Regions from separate parts of the Dietzia sp. Alg238-R159 genome, predicted to be linked through region 1. Evidence: riboswitches for the same ligand, from Rfam matches in the RefSeq annotation. Region 1 holds a riboswitch; each other region holds the start of a gene.

Region 1 (3,965 bases):
GGGTTCTGTTACGGCCTGTTCATTGCTCCGCCCGAGCCTGGTGCAGTACTAGGTGGCATGATCCCCCGCTTCGACGGCGCCCAATCGGTGTTGCTGGCAGCAAGTATTCTCGGGGCAACGGTCATGCCGCACGCAATCTACGCGCACTCCTCACTCGCCCGTGACAGGTTCGGTACAGAGAGGACCTACCCGCTTTCCCGGTTAATCAGGGCAACTCGGGTAGATGTGACTATCGCGTTGACGATCGCCGGGTCAGTGAACCTAGTGATGCTGCTTGTGGCGGCATCAGTGCTCCCCGGAGTGGCGGGCACTGAGACTATTGAAGGGGCTCACGCTGCGATCGAGAACACCCTCGGCACGACAGCCAGTCTTATGTTCGCAATCGCGCTATTGGCTTCAGGGCTCGCATCAACTGCCGTTGGCGCCTACGCGGGCAGCGACATCATGGGGGGCCTGTTTCGTACCCGGATGAAACTCCTCACCCGCAGGCTCATCACCATTATCCCATCCATTATTGTGCTAGCAGCCGGGGTTGATCCCACGTACGCGCTGATTCTGAGCCAGGTAATTCTGTCGTTTGGCATCCCGTTTGCGCTGGTGCCATTGGTGTGGCTCACTTCCCGAAAATCCCTCATGGGCGCCTCGGTCAATGCGCGCGAAACAACATTCCTGGGCTGGGCGATCGCTGCTGTAATCATTGCTTTGAATGTCGCGCTGGTGGCTCTCGAGACGGGAATTGCCTGAGTTACACCACCCTATGGTGCACCATTGTTGCTGCGGCATGTTGCACCGTCCGGAGGGGCTCCGCGTGGTGCGAACGCGTGGTATGAAACACGAGTCTCGACAACGGTCCGCAGGTGGCGACCTGCTCCACCATTCCGTCATTTCCCTGCGGTCAAGGTGGCGCAAGCAACGAAGCGCAGGCCCGAGATCCACCCACGCGCAGGTCGCGCTGGGGTTGACCGATACGAATGTGGGGAACGGTTCGGTGGGGTACAGAGTTCGCGCGATCGGAAACTCGACACCATTAGCTTGTCATAAGATAAATTATCGGCGCGTTCAACGTGCAGGTCAGAGGCGGTGCCTGACGCCCCCAAACTGTGATAAGGTTTTAGGGTTAAGATAGCGATCTACGCGTCCGCGCGCGGCACGGCGTCCCCTGCGCATCGGGCTTCCACACCAGCTGGCGGACGACGTCCGGACGCCGTGCCCAAGGCGATCCGACCGGTTTCGCGGGCGATCGACTCGGGCCTCGTGCCCCTCGGCTCAGCGCTGGGGGGAGCTCAGACCGCAGCCGATCAGCCGACACGTGGTGAGCATAGAACACACCCTGATGTCGGCTCGCTGCTGCAGATGCCTACCCGAGCGAGGGACGCGGACGAGGTCACGCGGACGGAGCGTCTATGGGAGGTGAGTTCTCCTGGGCGGCGGGGGTTAGGATCTGCTCAGCTGCGGTGTTCGGGAACCCGGTGTGAGACCGGGGCGGCCCTCGCCACTGTGAACGGACGATGCTGCTGGTCCTTTATGTCACTGCTCGCACGCGTTGTGTGGGTGGGAAGGCGGATCGGCGGCGATCCGGTGCGTCCCTGACGGGGGTCTGCCGGTGGAGTCCGCGAGCCAGGAGACCGGCCGTAGCTTCCACCACAAGTGCCCGCGAGGTGACGGGCAGAGAGGTTCGAAGAAGTGCATATTGCAGAGGGTTTCCTTCCCACGGCCCATGCCGTGGCATGGACGGCCGTCGCGGCGCCGTTCGTGATCCACGGCGCGCGCGAGGCCATCAGGACCGTCCGTCAGACACCGGAGGCGGGCGTCCTGCTCGGCGTGGCCGGGGCGTTCACGTTCGTCATGTCTGCCATCAAGCTCCCGTCGGTGACGGGCTCGAGCTCGCATCCCACCGGGACCGGGCTGGGCACGATCATCTTCCGTCCCCCCGTTATGGCCTTCGTCGCCACCGTGGTGTTGATCTTCCAGGCGTTGCTGCTGGCACATGGCGGCATCACCACGCTCGGCGCAAACGTGTTCTCCATGGGAATCGCTGGACCGTGGGTCGCCTACGGTGCGTTCGTCCTGTGCCGACGGGTCACGGTGCCGCTGCTCGGCGCGGTCTTCGTCGCCGCGTTCCTGGCGGACCTGGTGACGTATCTCGTCACCAGCGCGCAGCTCGCCCTGGCGTTCCCGAGCGCCGAACACGGCCTGTGGCACTCGATGGCCGAGTTCCTGGCCGTCTTCGCGATCACCCAGATCCCACTGGCTGTTGTTGAGGCACTGATCGTGGTGGTGATCGTCAGCGTGCTGCTGCGAATCGCCTCCCGTGAGCTCAACCTAGTGGGCTTCTTTCGCAGGGCGCGGCTGGGCGGGGCGGGAAGCTTCGCCGGTCTCGGGGACAGTGGCGACCGGGTTGAGAGCACGGAGTCGGTGCGATGAGCGGGATGAAGCATCTCAGCGTGTGGGTGCTGATGGGAATGGTCGCCGCGGCGTTCGCAGTCGCTGTGTTTTCCCTGGTCTACGGCGCAGGGGCGGGTGGCGAGTTCGAGGGCGCGGACGGGCAGGCGGAAGGAACCATCAGCGAGATCGCTCCCGGCTATGAGCCGTGGTTCGAGCCGCTTCTGCCCGAGCTGCCGGGGGAGGTCGAATCGGGAGTGTTCGCCCTGCAAGCCGGGATCGGCGGCGGGATTGTGGGATACGGACTCGGCGTCTTGCGGACACGCAGCAGACAGCAGCGCGACCAGGCGAAGGCGACGACCCCAGGCCCGACCGGGCACTAGGTGAACCCGCTCGAACTCGCGGCGTCCCACAACCGCTGGACGGACCTCCCGGTAGCGGAGAAACTGCTGCTCTTCGGCGGTCTGCTGGTGGCAGCACTGCTCGTGCCGCCACCAGTGGGCCACGCCGCGATCCTGGCCGTCTGTTGCCTGTGCGCGCTGGCGCTGGCACGCGTCCCCGCCAGGATCTACCTCGCGGCGCTGCTCGCCCCCGTTGCATTCCTCGTCCTGGGCACCGGTCCCCTCGTGCTGGACGTAGTGGGCTGGCGACTGGTGGTGGATCCGTCCGGGGTCGATACCGCCTGGCGGACGGTGAGCCGGGCCATCGCCGCGACGGCCGCCACCATCACCCTGGCGTGCACCACGCCCGTCGCCGACCTCTTGGCCGCCGGCCGGCGGGCCGGACTGCCCGCCCCGCTGGCGCATATCGTGGACACCACCTACCGACTCATCGGCCTACTGCTCGACTCCACCCGCACGCTGCGACATGCCCACGACCTCAGACTCGGGCAACGCACCGCCCAAGCCGCGATCACCTCTATCGGAACGCAGTTCGCCTCCGTCTTCGTCCTGTCGATCAGGCGGGCACGGGCGATCGACGACGCCATGGCCATGCGCGCCGAACGCGGCCACACCGAAGTTCTCACCGAAGCGACTCCAGTTTCGGCCGCCCGCGTGCTCGTGATTTGCCTGGTTCTCGTGTCTGTGTTGCTACTGGGGGTGATGACGTGACGATCTTGGCGCTGCGCGGTGCCCGGTTTGGCTACCGACGTCTCGACGCCGCCGACGACCACCCCCACACCGTGTTCGACGGCGCCGATCTGACGATCTCCGCCGGGGCGAAAGTGGCGCTTCTCGGCGGAAACGGCAGTGGTAAGACCACCTTGATGCGGCTGCTCGTGGGCCTGAACCGCCTCGAGGCCGGGGACCTGGAGCTGGACGGGGAACAGGTCCGGGACCGCCGCGCCGACCGCACACGCCTGCGGCAATCGGTGCAGATGGTGCTCCAGGAACCCGACGACCAGATCTTCGCCACGACCGTGCGGGCCGACGTCTCCTTCGGCCCCGTGAACCTCGGATTGGACCGCGACGAGGTGGCACACCGGGTCGACCAGACGCTGGCAGCGCTGGGAATCACTGACCTCGCCGACCGCGTCCCCCACCATCTGTCTTTCGGGCAACGCAAAAAAGTGGCCCTGGCGG
Region 2 (3,965 bases), on a different contig from region 1:
CGGCGACGTCCCACTCCCGCGCGTCCATCCCCTCGACCAGCGCCTTGGCGAGCGCCTCGACCCGGTCGACCTCCTCGGTCGGCGCGCCCTCGGCCAGCCCGAGTGCGCGGCGCAGGCCCGGAACCGCGCCGGACTCGCCGCCCCACACCTGCGAGGCCCGCAGGATCGCCAGCACCAGGTTGACGCGCGCCTCGCCCGCGGGCGCCTGGCCCAGGACGTGCAGGCCGTCGCGGATCTGAACGTCCTTGATCTCGCACAACCAGCCGTCGACGTGGAGGAGGAAGTCGTCGAACTCCTCGTCGTCGGGCCGCTGCTCGAGGCCAAGGTCCTCGTGCATGTGCGCGGACTGCATGAGGGTCCAGATCTGCGCGCGGATGGCCGGGAGCTTGGCCGGATCCATCGACGCGATGTTCCCGTACTCGTCGAGCAGCTGCTCCAGCCGCGCGATGTCCCCGTACGACTCGGCACGCGCCATGGGCGGGACCAGGTGGTCGACGATCGTCGCGTGCGCACGGCGCTTGGCCTGCGCGCCCTCGCCGGGGTCGTTGACGAGGAACGGGTAGATCAGCGGAAGGTCGGCGATCGCCGCGTCGGTGGCACAGTCCGCCGAGAGCGCCGCGTTCTTGCCCGGCAGCCATTCGAGCGAGCCGTGTTTGCCGATGTGCACCAGCGCATGCGCCCCGAAGCCGTGGGCGAGCCAGCGATAGGCGGCCAGGTAGTGGTGGGACGGCGCGAGCTCGGGGTCGTGATAGATGGCGACCGGGTTCTCGCCGAAGCCGCGGGGCGGCTGGATCAACAGGACGACATTGCCGGCCTGGATGGTGGCCAGGACGATCTCGCCGGCGTCGTTGACGAACAGCTCGCCCGGCGCGGGCCCCCACGCCTCGACCATCTCCGCACGCAGCGCCTCGGGCAGGTCCGCGGTCCAGCGCAGGTAGTCGTCGGTGGAGATCCGCACGTGACTGTCGGTGAGCTGGGCGCTGGTGAGCCACTCCTCGTCCTGCCCGCCCGCGTCGATGAGCGCGTGGATGAGGGCGTCGCCGGCGGCGGTGTCGTCGGCGTAGTCCCCGGCGGCCCCGGCGGGGTCCAGACTCGATTGATCAAGATACTGCGCGATGGGGCCGTCGTCCGGGCCCAGGTCGTAGCCCTCGTCGCGCATCCGGCGCAGCAGGCGGATGGTCGAGACCGGGGTGTCCAGGCCGACGGCGTTGCCGATGCGGGAGTGCTTGGTCGGATAGGCCGACAGGACCAGCGCGACCTTGCGGTCGGCGGGCGCCACATGGCGCAGCCGCGCGTGGGCCACGGCGATCCCGGCGACGCGCGCGCACCGCTCCGGATCGGCCACGTAGCGGGGCAGGCCGTCGGCGTCGATCTCCTTGAACGAGAACGGCGCGGTGATGATCCGGCCGTCGAACTCGGGGATCGCGATCTGGTTGGCGGAGTCCAGCGGGTTGACGCCGTCGTCTGAGGCAGACCAGTCCTCCCGGCTCCACGTCAGGCACAGGCCCTGCAGGACGGGGATGTCCAGCGCGGCGATGCGCTCGACGTCCCACGTCTCGTCCTCGCCGCCCGCACTCACCGCGCCGGGCGTGGTGCCGCCGGCAGCGAGAACCGTCACGACCAGCGCATCGAGAGTGCCGAGCGCGTCAAACAGCTCGTCGGGGGCCGAGCGCAGGGAGCCGGCGAAGACCGGCACTCCCACCGCGCCAGCGGCGTCGATCGCGTCGGCCAGCGAGTGCGCGAACCCGGAGTTCCCGCTCACCTCGTGGGCGCGGTAGTAGAGCACTCCGACGCGGGGCAGGCCGGGGGCTTCCGTCGTGTCCGGCCGCGGCGGCATACCCCACACCGGCACGTTCTCCGGCGGCTCGAACCCGACGCCGGTGAGCAGCACGGTGTCGGCCAGGAATGCGTGCAGCTGCGCGAGGTTGCCCGGGCCGCCCTCGGCGAGATAGCGGTGCGCCTCGGCCGCGATGCCGATCGGGACCGTGGACAGCTCCATCAGGTCGGCGTCGGGGGTCTGCTCCCCACCCAGGACCACTACCGGGACGCCCGCGCCGAGCACGGCGGCGAACCCGGCCTCCCAGGATCGTCGGGAGCCGAGAATGCGGACCACCACCAGGTCGGCGCCGACGAGCAGTGCGGGCAGATTCGCCTCGACGTCGAGTCGGGACGGGTTGCCGAGCGTGAACGCCGCGCCGGATTCGCGCGCGGAGAGCAGGTCCGTATCGGAGGTGGACAACAGGGTGATGCGGGGCACGTCGTGCTGTGCCGAGGCGTCATCAGGGGACGCCGAACGCCGGTCGGGGCGCATGTTCTTCTCCAAACCCTCGTGGAACATGTCGCCGTGGCCGGTCTCCTGGCTTTCGCATCAACGCCGTGCGACCGACCTTCCCGGATCCTGGAGGGTCCAGTGGTCTCCGCCCCGTGAGGGACGGACGAGGGTGCGCGACTCCGCGACTACAGTGGCGAGGGCCGCGCCGGCTTTTCCTCCGGCTTCCCGAGCACCACGGCACCGGCGAGCCTATCCGGCGCACCCCGCCCGTGGCCGACCGGCTGCCTCGCGTCAGCCAGGGACGGCCATCCCGGTCAGGGGAAGTCCACCACCGCGAGGTTGAGTGGCAGCTCGCCTCTCCGCGGCTCCGGCGAGAGGGTCGCCTCGTCGACGAAGGTGCCGGACAGGAAGTCGTCGGCGTCGGCGATCCGCTGCGGCGGGACCTGCCCGGCGTAGTCGAACCCCTTCAGCTCGTACGGCAGCGAGTCGGCCTCGAGCAGGCTCGGCCCGTCCATGAGCTGGAAGTGAAGGTGCGAGGCGTTGGCATTGCCGGTGTTCCCGAGCTTGCCCAGCACCTGCCCCTCGGTCACCGTGTCGCCGGGTTTCACCGTGACCGAGCCGGAGATCATGTGTGCGTACATCGCGTACACGCCGTCGCCGAGGTCGAGCACCACGTGGTTGCCGTCCACGTTCTCGACGGTGAGCTTGGACGCCAGTTCCGGGTTGCTGGCGGGCAGGACCCCCGGCGCATTGGCCTCCATCCCGTCGAGGACCGAGACGACGGTGGCGTCGGCGACGGCGAGGATCTCGGCGCCGTAGTCCACGTAGCTCTCGTTGTGGTTCCTGTCGCCGGTGTAGAACTCGCCCTGGTCGTTGGTGCGCTTCCAGTCGATTGCGAACCGCTGGCTGTTGTTGAGTTTGCCGTTGACCGACATCACCGAACTGCGGTGCGGGAACCCCGGTTCGCAACACCCGTTGAGGGCCACCCAGTTCTCGCCCCGCACGGGCGGCGCGATGACCGGCACGGTGCGGGTGGAGAAGGCAACCGGTGTCGTAAGGTAGTCGATGGGTCCCGGCTCCCCGAACGCCGGCGAGGCGGCACCGGTCCCGTAGAGGTGGTGCAGCACCGCGTCCGGGGCCTGGTCGAGCGAGTCGAGGGTGAAGTCGATGAACATGACCCGGCTCTCCTGCGGCGGGATCTGCGCGGTGTCGACGTACCCGGCGGGCAGGTCGCGCAGGCGGTTGCAGTCACCGAAGACGCAGTCCGGGTCCACGAGAGCGGCGGCGGAGAAGCTGGCGATGACCTTGGTGGGATCAGTGCCGTCCACCACGTCGATCTTGTCCACGCTCGCCGGCACCTTGGTGGCGTTGGTGAGCTGCAGGTCGTAGGCCACGTGGTACTTGCCGTCGGTGCCCTTGAACGGCAGCGGCGGGTTGCCGATGGGAATCATCGTCAGCGCGGTGAACGCGTCCGGGACGGTCACCCCGGCGACGGACCCGGCGGCCGGTGATGCCGTGGTGGTGGCGGCCGCTTCGGCGGCGGCGGGTTCGGTGGCGGCGTCCGACGAGCACCCGGCCGCGACCAGTGCGACTGCGGTGAGGGCGGAGCCGAGAAGGGTGGGTACGCGGCGAGGTATCACGGTGGAGCTCCGTTTCTTCAGTTGTGAAGAAAAAACTTACCGCCGGGGATCGG
Region 3 (3,965 bases), on a different contig from region 1:
CCGCGAGGTGGGGGATGAGCAGGCCGATGAAGCCGATCGTCCCGGAGACCGCCACCGCGCCCGCGGTGAGCAACGAGACGAGCAGCAGCATGAGCACCCGGAAGCGCGGGACGTTGACGCCCATCGCGGTGGCGCCGTCGTCACCGGTGAGAAGCAGGTCGAGGTGGCGGCTGCACAGCATCACCACCGTGCCGGCGACGGCGAGGATAGCCACGGGCGCCCACAGCATGGTCCACCCGGCGTCACCGAACCCGCCCGCCAGCCAGCGCATGACGGTACCGAGTTGATGGTCGTCGCCGAGGACCAGCAACGTGAACGTGTTGAGCGCACCGAACACCATCGTCATGGCCGCCCCGACCAGCACGATGGCGGTCGTATCATGGGCGCGGCGGGCCACCAGGACGACGCCCGCCAGCGGGAGCAGCGCGCCGAGGAACGCCGCGATCGGCAGGGTGAACACGCCCCACATCCCGGCGCCCACGCCGAGGACCGTGAGCACCACGACGCCGAAGCCCGCGCCCGAGGAGACACCGAGCAGATACGGGTCGGCGAGCGGATTGCGGGTGACCGCCTGGGCGACGCCACCCGCCACGGCCAGCGACGCGCCCACGGCCGCCGCCATGAGCGCCCGGGGCAGTCGCGACTCGAGGACGATCGCCTCGCGGGCGTCGGTCCACCACGGGTCGAAGACCCCCGGCGCCAGTCGGTGCGCGACGATCGCCCACACGTCCCCGATCGGGATGGACACCGAGCCCAGGGAGACCCCGGCCGCGATCGTCATCGCGAGCACCGCCACGAGCGGGAGGCAGATGAGCCACAGCGACCGCCGCCCGGTGGGCGGGGCATCGGCGATGCGCCCGGAGCCGGGGCGGGGATCGATGCCCGTGCCGGCGCGGTCAACGCGCCCGCCGGTGTTCTCGGCGACGGTCGTCATGTCACTGCCCGAACGCGTGCGGGTGCAGCTCACGGGCGATGGTCTCGGTGGAGGTCGTCATCCGCGAGCTCTCGAAGAAGTCGGACAGCGGGACCACCACGATGCGGTTCTCACGGATTGCCGGCGTCGTGGACATGATGGGCTGCGCGCGCAGGTAGGCGATCTTGTCCTCCGCGCTGGTGGCGCCGTAGTCGAGTACCACGATCGCCTCGGGCTGACGCTCGCCCAGGATCTCCCATGTGGACGTGAGATAGGGGCGGTCGCCCTCGGAGAAGATGTTGTCCGCGCCCGCGTACTCGCCGATCAGTTGTCCGATGCCCACGCCGCCGATCGTCGTCGGTTCTGATTCGCCGCCGTCGTAGAAGAACGTGGGGGTGCCGGTGGCACCCGACGCATCGAGCGTCTCTCGGACCTCCCTCATCTCGGCGGAGATCCGGTCCGTGAGGTCCCGTGCCCCCGGCTCGACGTCGAGGATCCGGCCGAGCTGGGAGAAGTCGGTCTCGAGCATCGACAGGTCACCGAAGCCTTCTCCGCAGTACTCGGAGAACAGGAAGGTGTTGATCCCCGCGGCCTCGAGGGCGTCGCGGCTGCGGCCTTCCTTGTCGTCGAAGGCGCTGCGCATCCCGGCCACCACGAGGTCCGGCTCGAGGTCCACGATCTGCTCCCAGGTGGGGTACTCCTCCGAGAGGGACGGAATGGCCTCGAACTGCTCGGCGACCTCCGGCAGGACATCGTCCTGCTCGCCGTAGCCCATGCCGACGATCCGGTCGCCGGCCCCCATCTGGATGAGGGTCTCGGTGACGTGGTCATTCATCGAGATGATGCGCCGGGGCGCAGCGGTGTAGGTGGTCTCGCGCTCACAGTTGGTGACGGTCACAGGGTCGGCGAACGACTCGACCGGGCCGCCTTCCGCGAGCGCCTCGCCGCGGGAGCAGCCGGTGAGGGCGACCCCCGCGACGAGGAGGGTGGCGAGCGTGATTCTGGGGTGGCGACGGAACATGATCAGTCCTCGGATCGTGTCGTGCGGTCGACGACACGTGAGACCCGCAGGAGGGTAGGAGTCGACGACGACACCACGTCACCTGACAGGACCCCGGATCGCAGACCTCGGCGATGTACTCGGAGTCGCGAACATCCGGGCAGGTAATCGGGCTCGCGGACACGAAAGTGGCCACACACCGTTGCGGGTCAGCGCCGGATTCCCACCGGTCTTCCCCTGCTCGTTCCGGATGTCAGCAGTACGCCCTCAGGATAGGCACACCGCGTCCGCGTGCGGTGCAGGTACCCCGGCTCGGCGGAGCCGACCACCCGCGCTTCGTGGCCCGGCGACGCCCGAGGACGGCGCGACGCACGACCACACCCAGCACGGCCATCGCGGCGGTGGCCAGCTGGACGCGGTCGTGCAGCAGAACCGCGCGGCGGATGTCGTCGGCCCGGACCGACCGGCCGTCACCGAGGACCGCCCGGTCCTCCACGCCGTACGGGTACGGCGTGGGCCCGCCGAGCCTGACCCCGAGCGCGCCCGCGCACACGGCCTCGACGACCCCGGCGTTCGGGCTCGGGTGCGCCCGCGCATCACGGAGCCACGCCCGCAGGGCCCCGGCGGGACTCCCGCCCACGGTCGGGGCGCAGACCACCCCGAGCGCGCCGGCCACCCGGGCCGGCAGGAACCCCAGCACGTCGTCGAGCCGCGCCGCAGCGGTGCCGAAGTGGCGGTACCGCTCCGAACGGTGACCCACCATCGCGTCGAGCGTGTTGGCCGCGCGGTGGACGGCGGCGCCGGGCGAACCCGCCACCGCGGCCCAGAACAGCGTCGCCACCGCCGCATCGGAGGTGTTCTCCGCGACCGACTCGACGACCGCTCGCGCGAGATCCTCCGGGCCGAGCGCGGCCGGATCCCGTCCGCACAACCACGGCAACAGGTCCCGGGAACCCGCGTGATCGCCCCGGACGAGAAGGTCACCCTGCCGCCGCGCAACCGCGAGCAACGAGGACCCGCCCAGGCACGACCACACCACGGCCGCGTCCCACGCCACTGCCGCGACGCGGTTCCGTCCGGCGAGACGTCCGACGGCCGTCACCGCAGCGGCGGTGCTCCCCACGAGGACGCCGGTGAACAGCAGGCCCGCCGCCCTCTGGGCGTTGGCCGTCCGGCCGGGCCGCAGGAGTCGCGACTCCACGGCGCGCGCGACAAGGCCGAAGCCCGCGACGGGGTGGAACCGTCGTGGGTCGCCGACGAGGCGATCGAGGGCGAACCCCGCCGCGATGCCCGCCGCGCGGGCGGCGGAGGCGTTCCGGCGGCCCCCGCGGCCCCCGCGGCCCCCGCGACGCGCACGCGGGTCAGCGCGCGAGATAGCGGACATGCGCCCCCCGCCCGTCATGGGTCACCTCGGCCTCCACTCCGTACACCTCCCGGATCAGGTCGGCGGTGAGCACCTCGTGGGGCGCGCCGCCGGTCACGAGTCGCCCACCGGACAACACGATCAGATGGTCGCAGAACGTGGCCGCCAGGGTGAGATCGTGCAGGGCCGCGATCACCGTGGTGTCCGTGGCGCGGACCAGGGCCAGCAGGTCGAGCTGGTGGCGGATGTCGAGGTGGTTGGTCGGCTCGTCGAGGACCAGTACACCGGGTTCCTGGGCCAGGGCCCGCGCGATCTGCACCCGCTGCCGCTCGCCGCCGGACAGCGTCGCGTACCGCTGGTCCAGGCGGTCGCCGAGGCCGGTCGTGGCCGCCGCGCGCCGCACCACCCCGTCGTCCCCGGGACCCGGACCCGACCAGGCCGCGCGATGGGGGATGCGGCCGAGTTCGATGACCTCCCGGACCGTGGGGTTCTGGTCGGTGGTCGCCTCCTGCGCCACCAGGGCCACGCGCCGGGACAGGCGTTTGCGGGGGATCGACCGGATGTCCGTGCCGTCGAGGTGCACCGATCCGGTATCGGGCCGGAGCAGGCCCGTCAGGATGCGCAGGAGCGTCGACTTGCCGGACCCGTTCGGCCCCAGCACCCCGACCATCGTGCCGGGGGCGGGAGCT
Region 4 (3,965 bases), on a different contig from region 1:
ATGAGTTCGCGCGCCGTGACCCCCTCGGGGACGACCGGGCGCTGCGGCATCATCGCCACGGTCCGTGCCACCCTGCGGCGACCCGCGCGGCGCGGGGTCAGCCCATCGACCTCGATGTGACCGGCGGCGGGGATGAGCCCGGCGAGCGCGAACAGCAGGGTCGTCTTGCCGGAGCCGTTGGGGCCCACCAGGGACACCCACGAGCCGGCGTCCACGGCGAGGTCGACGCCGTGGAGGATGGCCGTGCGGTCCCGGGTGACGCGCAGGTCGCGGCAGGCCAGGGCGACCGGCGCGGGTGACGCGGCCGCCGCGGGTGACGCCGGTGGTGTGGCGGTCATATGTGCCCCCGGCTGCGGCGCAGGACGATGAGGAAGAACGGGGCGCCGATCGCGGCGGTGACCACTCCGATGGGCAGCTCGGCCGGGCTCATCGCGGTGCGGGCGACGACGTCGGCCAGGATGAGGAACGCCGCGCCTACCAGCAGCGACACCGGCAGCAGCAGGCGGTGCCCCGGCCCGATGAGCATCCGCACGGCGTGCGGGATGACGATGCCCACGAACCCGATCAGGCCCGACACGGACACCACCGCCGCCGTGCCGAGGGTGGCCACGCTGATGAGGACCAGGCGCACCCGCGCCGGGGCGATCCCCAGCGTCGCGGCCTCGGCGTCCCCGACCGCCATCACGTCGAGGGTGCGGCGGAACAGGGCGATCACGGCCACCGCCACGAGCACGTACGGCAGCACCGTCTGCACGTCGGTCCAGCCGCTGGTCGTGAGGCGGCCGAGCGTCCACGAGTACACCTGCCGCAGGGTCTCGTCGTGGCGCTGCATGAAGAACGTCTGGATGGCGCTGGCGAACGCCGCCACGGCGACGCCGGCGAGGATGATGACCACCTCGCTGCGTCCACCGCCGACACTGCGGCCCAGCGTGTAGGTGGCCAGCACCGCGATCATGCCGCCGGCGAACGCGGCGGGCGGCACCATCGCCGAGCCCATCGCGCCGCCCACGACGATCGCCAGGGTGGCGCCCAGCCCCGCCCCGCTGGACACCCCGAGCAGGTACGGGTCGGCGAGCGGGTTGCGGAACACGCCCTGGTAGGTGGCCCCGGCGATCGCGAGCATCGCGCCGACGATCGCGCCCAGCACCACGCGTGGGATGCGGATCTCCCAGAGGATGACCTGCTGACGTTCGGTGAACCCCGAGTTGATGTCGACGAGCGGCAGCCGGCCCACCAGTTCGAGCACCACGCCGCCCGGGGTGAGGCCGGCCGGGCCGATGAGGGTGCCGAGCAGGACCGCCGCGGCCAGCAACAGCGTCGCCCCGCCCAGCACGAGGGCGCGGCGGGGCGACGGGCGGGTCACGAGGCGGGCTGGTTCGCGGGGCTCTCCGCGGTCTCCGGCGCGGCGTCGGGCACCGCGGTGACGATCGCGGCGACCTCGCGCATGAAGTCGACCACGCGCGGGCCCCACCGGCTGGACAGGTCCTCGTCGACCACGTGGACGCGCCCGTCGCGCACGGCGGTGAGTCCGTCCCAACCCGGCCGCTCGGCCACGACCTCCGGGGTGATGCCGCAGCACTGGCCGTCGGCGAGGAACACGAGGTCCGGGTCGGCCTCGAGGATGAGTTCCTCGGACAGCTGCGGGTAGGGGTCGTCGCCGGTGGCGATCGAGGTTAGGCCGAACAGGGAGTAGATCTCCCCGACGTAGGTGTCGTCGGTGACGGTGTAGTAGGTGTCGTCGAGCTCGTGGAAGTACGTCAGCGGGGTCTCGCGCTCCGGCACCGAGGCGACGATCTCGTCGATCTCGCTCTGCATCCGCGACACGAGTTCGGCGGCCTCGCCGATGTGCCCGGTGGCCGCCCCGACCTGCTCGAGCTGGGTGTAGGTGTCGTCGAGGGTCTGCGCGGCGGGCAGCTGCAGCACCTCGACGCCGGAGCGTTCGAGGCCGGCCACGATGTCCCCGGTGTCGTCGGTGAGCACGACGAGGTCCGGCGCGTATCCCAGGATCGCCTCGAGGTTGGGCGTGTAGCCGGACAGGTCGGTGACCGGGGCGTCGGAGGGGAAGTCGGACCGCTCGTCGACCGCCACGACGCTGTCCCCGGCGCCGACGGCGTAGAGCATCTCGGTGGTGGTGGGGGCCAGCGACACGATCGCCTGCGGTTCCTCCGCCGCGGCGGAGGTCTGGTCGGCCGGGGCCGGCTCGTCGCCGCCGGTGCCGCTGCCGCTGCACGCGGAGGCGACCAGCGCCAGGGCGGCCAGGGGGGCGAGCAGCAGCGAGCGGGCTCGTGGATGGTGCATGGCATCCTCCGTGATTCGGAGGAAGAAAACAGCTCGGGCCGCGGCCTGGGCCGCTGCACGCGACCGTCCTTCGTCCGAGGTCAGTACGTACGGCTGCCGCGGAACCGGCCGACCTGGCTCGCCCGTCCTGAGACGGGATCACAGTTGCGGGACAGCGTCGGATTCGCACCGACTTCCGCCGAGTTGCCGCGGGGTCCGACGCTGGTGGCCGGACCCGTCGAGGGTATCCCACCCGTCGTCGCGTCCGCCCATCCCATACATCCGCTGTCGCCCCTGTCCGAGCCGTCCCCGCGCCTGGCCGGGGCGGGGCGAGGTCACGCGGAGCTGGTGACGACGGTCGGGGAGGATGGATCGCGATACCTGTCGGCAGTGGGAGAGGACCGTGGAGATGACGACGACGACGAGTTCTGCAGGCGAGGGGCCTTCGGCCGCGGATCTGCGCGAGCAGGGTTTCGCGACCAGGCGCGAGGTGATGAGCGACGACTTCGTCGACCGGGCCATGGACCGGGCTGTCGGGACGGAGTCGGAGGCGATCCAGCACGTGGTCGCAGAGAACGTGTGGGGCAACATCTGGAACCGGCCCGGGTTGGACCGACGGGATCGCAGCCTGCTTAATATCGGGATGCTCGTGGCACTGCGCGCGGACGCCGAGCCGGCGGGGCATGTACGCGGCGGGTTGACCAACGGGTTGACCCGCGAGGAGATCACCGAGGCGGTCATCCACGCCTCGGAGTACTGCGGCGCGCCGGCGGCCCTCGCGGCGACGAGGACCGTCCAGACCGTCTTCGACGACCTCGACGGGTGATCGCCCACACGGCCCAAGGACGTCATGGACGTCAGGTAGTCTCGACACGAGAGTGACAGACGCCACCCCTCGATCAAGGAGCCCCTCATGAAGAGCACGATGATGCCGGAGCAGTTGAACATCAGCACGATCCTGCAGTTCGGTGCGACCGTCCACTCCGATGCGGTCGTCACCACCTGGACCGATCAGGGACCACGGAAGATCACCTACGGCGATCTGGGCAAGCACGCCGCGCAGCTGGCCAACGCGCTGCGTTCCCTGGGGGTCGACGGTGACCAGCGGGTCGCCACATTCCAGTGGAACAACTCCGAGCACTTGGAGGCCTACCTCGCGATCCCGTCCATGGGCGCCGTGCTGCATCCGCTGAACATCCGGCTGTTCCCGGACCAGCTCGAGTTCGTGGCCAACCACGCAGAGGACAAGGTCGTGATCGTCGACCCGAGCCTCGTCCCGCTCCTGCAGCCGCTCCTGCCCCGGTTCTCGACGGTCGAGCACGTCATCGTCACCGGTGGGGGCGCCGCGAACCTCGAGGCTCCCGAGGGCATCCAGGTGCACGACTACGACGCGCTCCTCGCCGCCCAGCCCACCGAGTTCGATTGGCCGGAGGTCGACGAGAACTCCGGCGCCGCGATGGCCTACACCTCGGGCACCACCGGCGACCCGAAGGGCGTCGTCTACTCGCACCGGTCGATCTACCTCCACTCGATGCAGGTGTGCATGTCCGACGGCATGGACATCTCGCTCGACGACAACGTGCTGGCGATCGTGCCGATGTTCCACGCCATGTCGTGGGGCCTGCCGTACGCCGCGTTCATGGTGGGCGCCTCGCTGCTCATGCCGGAGCGTTTCCTACAGCCCGAGC

What was found. Region 1 has a riboswitch for cobalamin ahead of G6R20_RS17905 (energy-coupling factor ABC transporter permease). Riboswitches for the same ligand answer to the same signal wherever they lie in the genome.
Region 2: another riboswitch for cobalamin. It lies ahead of cobN (cobaltochelatase subunit CobN); the one in region 1 lies ahead of G6R20_RS17905 (energy-coupling factor ABC transporter permease).
Region 3: another riboswitch for cobalamin. It lies ahead of G6R20_RS12145 (ABC transporter substrate-binding protein); the one in region 1 lies ahead of G6R20_RS17905 (energy-coupling factor ABC transporter permease).
Region 4: another riboswitch for cobalamin. It lies ahead of G6R20_RS15715 (ABC transporter substrate-binding protein); the one in region 1 lies ahead of G6R20_RS17905 (energy-coupling factor ABC transporter permease).

The regions. Positions count from the first base shown of each region.
Region 1 covers NZ_UNRI01000017.1:14,283-18,247, forward strand. The annotation lists gene G6R20_RS17900 (Nramp family divalent metal transporter) at 1-744, shown strand, start outside; cobalamin riboswitch at 1,436-1,649, shown strand; gene G6R20_RS17905 (energy-coupling factor ABC transporter permease) at 1,684-2,424, shown strand; gene G6R20_RS17910 (energy-coupling factor ABC transporter substrate-binding protein) at 2,421-2,765, shown strand; gene cbiQ (cobalt ECF transporter T component CbiQ) at 2,766-3,494, shown strand; gene G6R20_RS17920 (ABC transporter ATP-binding protein) at 3,491-3,965, shown strand, end outside.
Region 2 covers NZ_UNRI01000004.1:238,804-242,768, forward strand. The annotation lists gene cobN (cobaltochelatase subunit CobN) at 1-2,257, opposite strand, end outside; cobalamin riboswitch at 2,329-2,524, opposite strand; gene G6R20_RS12180 (M23 family metallopeptidase) at 2,587-3,912, opposite strand.
Region 3 covers NZ_UNRI01000004.1:229,996-233,960, reverse strand. The annotation lists gene G6R20_RS12150 (iron ABC transporter permease) at 1-781, opposite strand, end outside; gene G6R20_RS12145 (ABC transporter substrate-binding protein) at 936-1,934, opposite strand; cobalamin riboswitch at 2,055-2,197, opposite strand; gene G6R20_RS12140 (cobalamin biosynthesis protein) at 2,167-3,297, opposite strand; gene G6R20_RS12135 (ABC transporter ATP-binding protein) at 3,275-3,965, opposite strand, start outside.
Region 4 covers NZ_UNRI01000008.1:113,817-117,781, forward strand. The annotation lists gene G6R20_RS15705 (ABC transporter ATP-binding protein) at 1-338, opposite strand, end outside; gene G6R20_RS15710 (iron ABC transporter permease) at 335-1,363, opposite strand; gene G6R20_RS15715 (ABC transporter substrate-binding protein) at 1,360-2,298, opposite strand; cobalamin riboswitch at 2,387-2,531, opposite strand; gene G6R20_RS15720 (carboxymuconolactone decarboxylase family protein) at 2,687-3,103, shown strand; gene G6R20_RS15725 (long-chain fatty acid--CoA ligase) at 3,191-3,965, shown strand, end outside.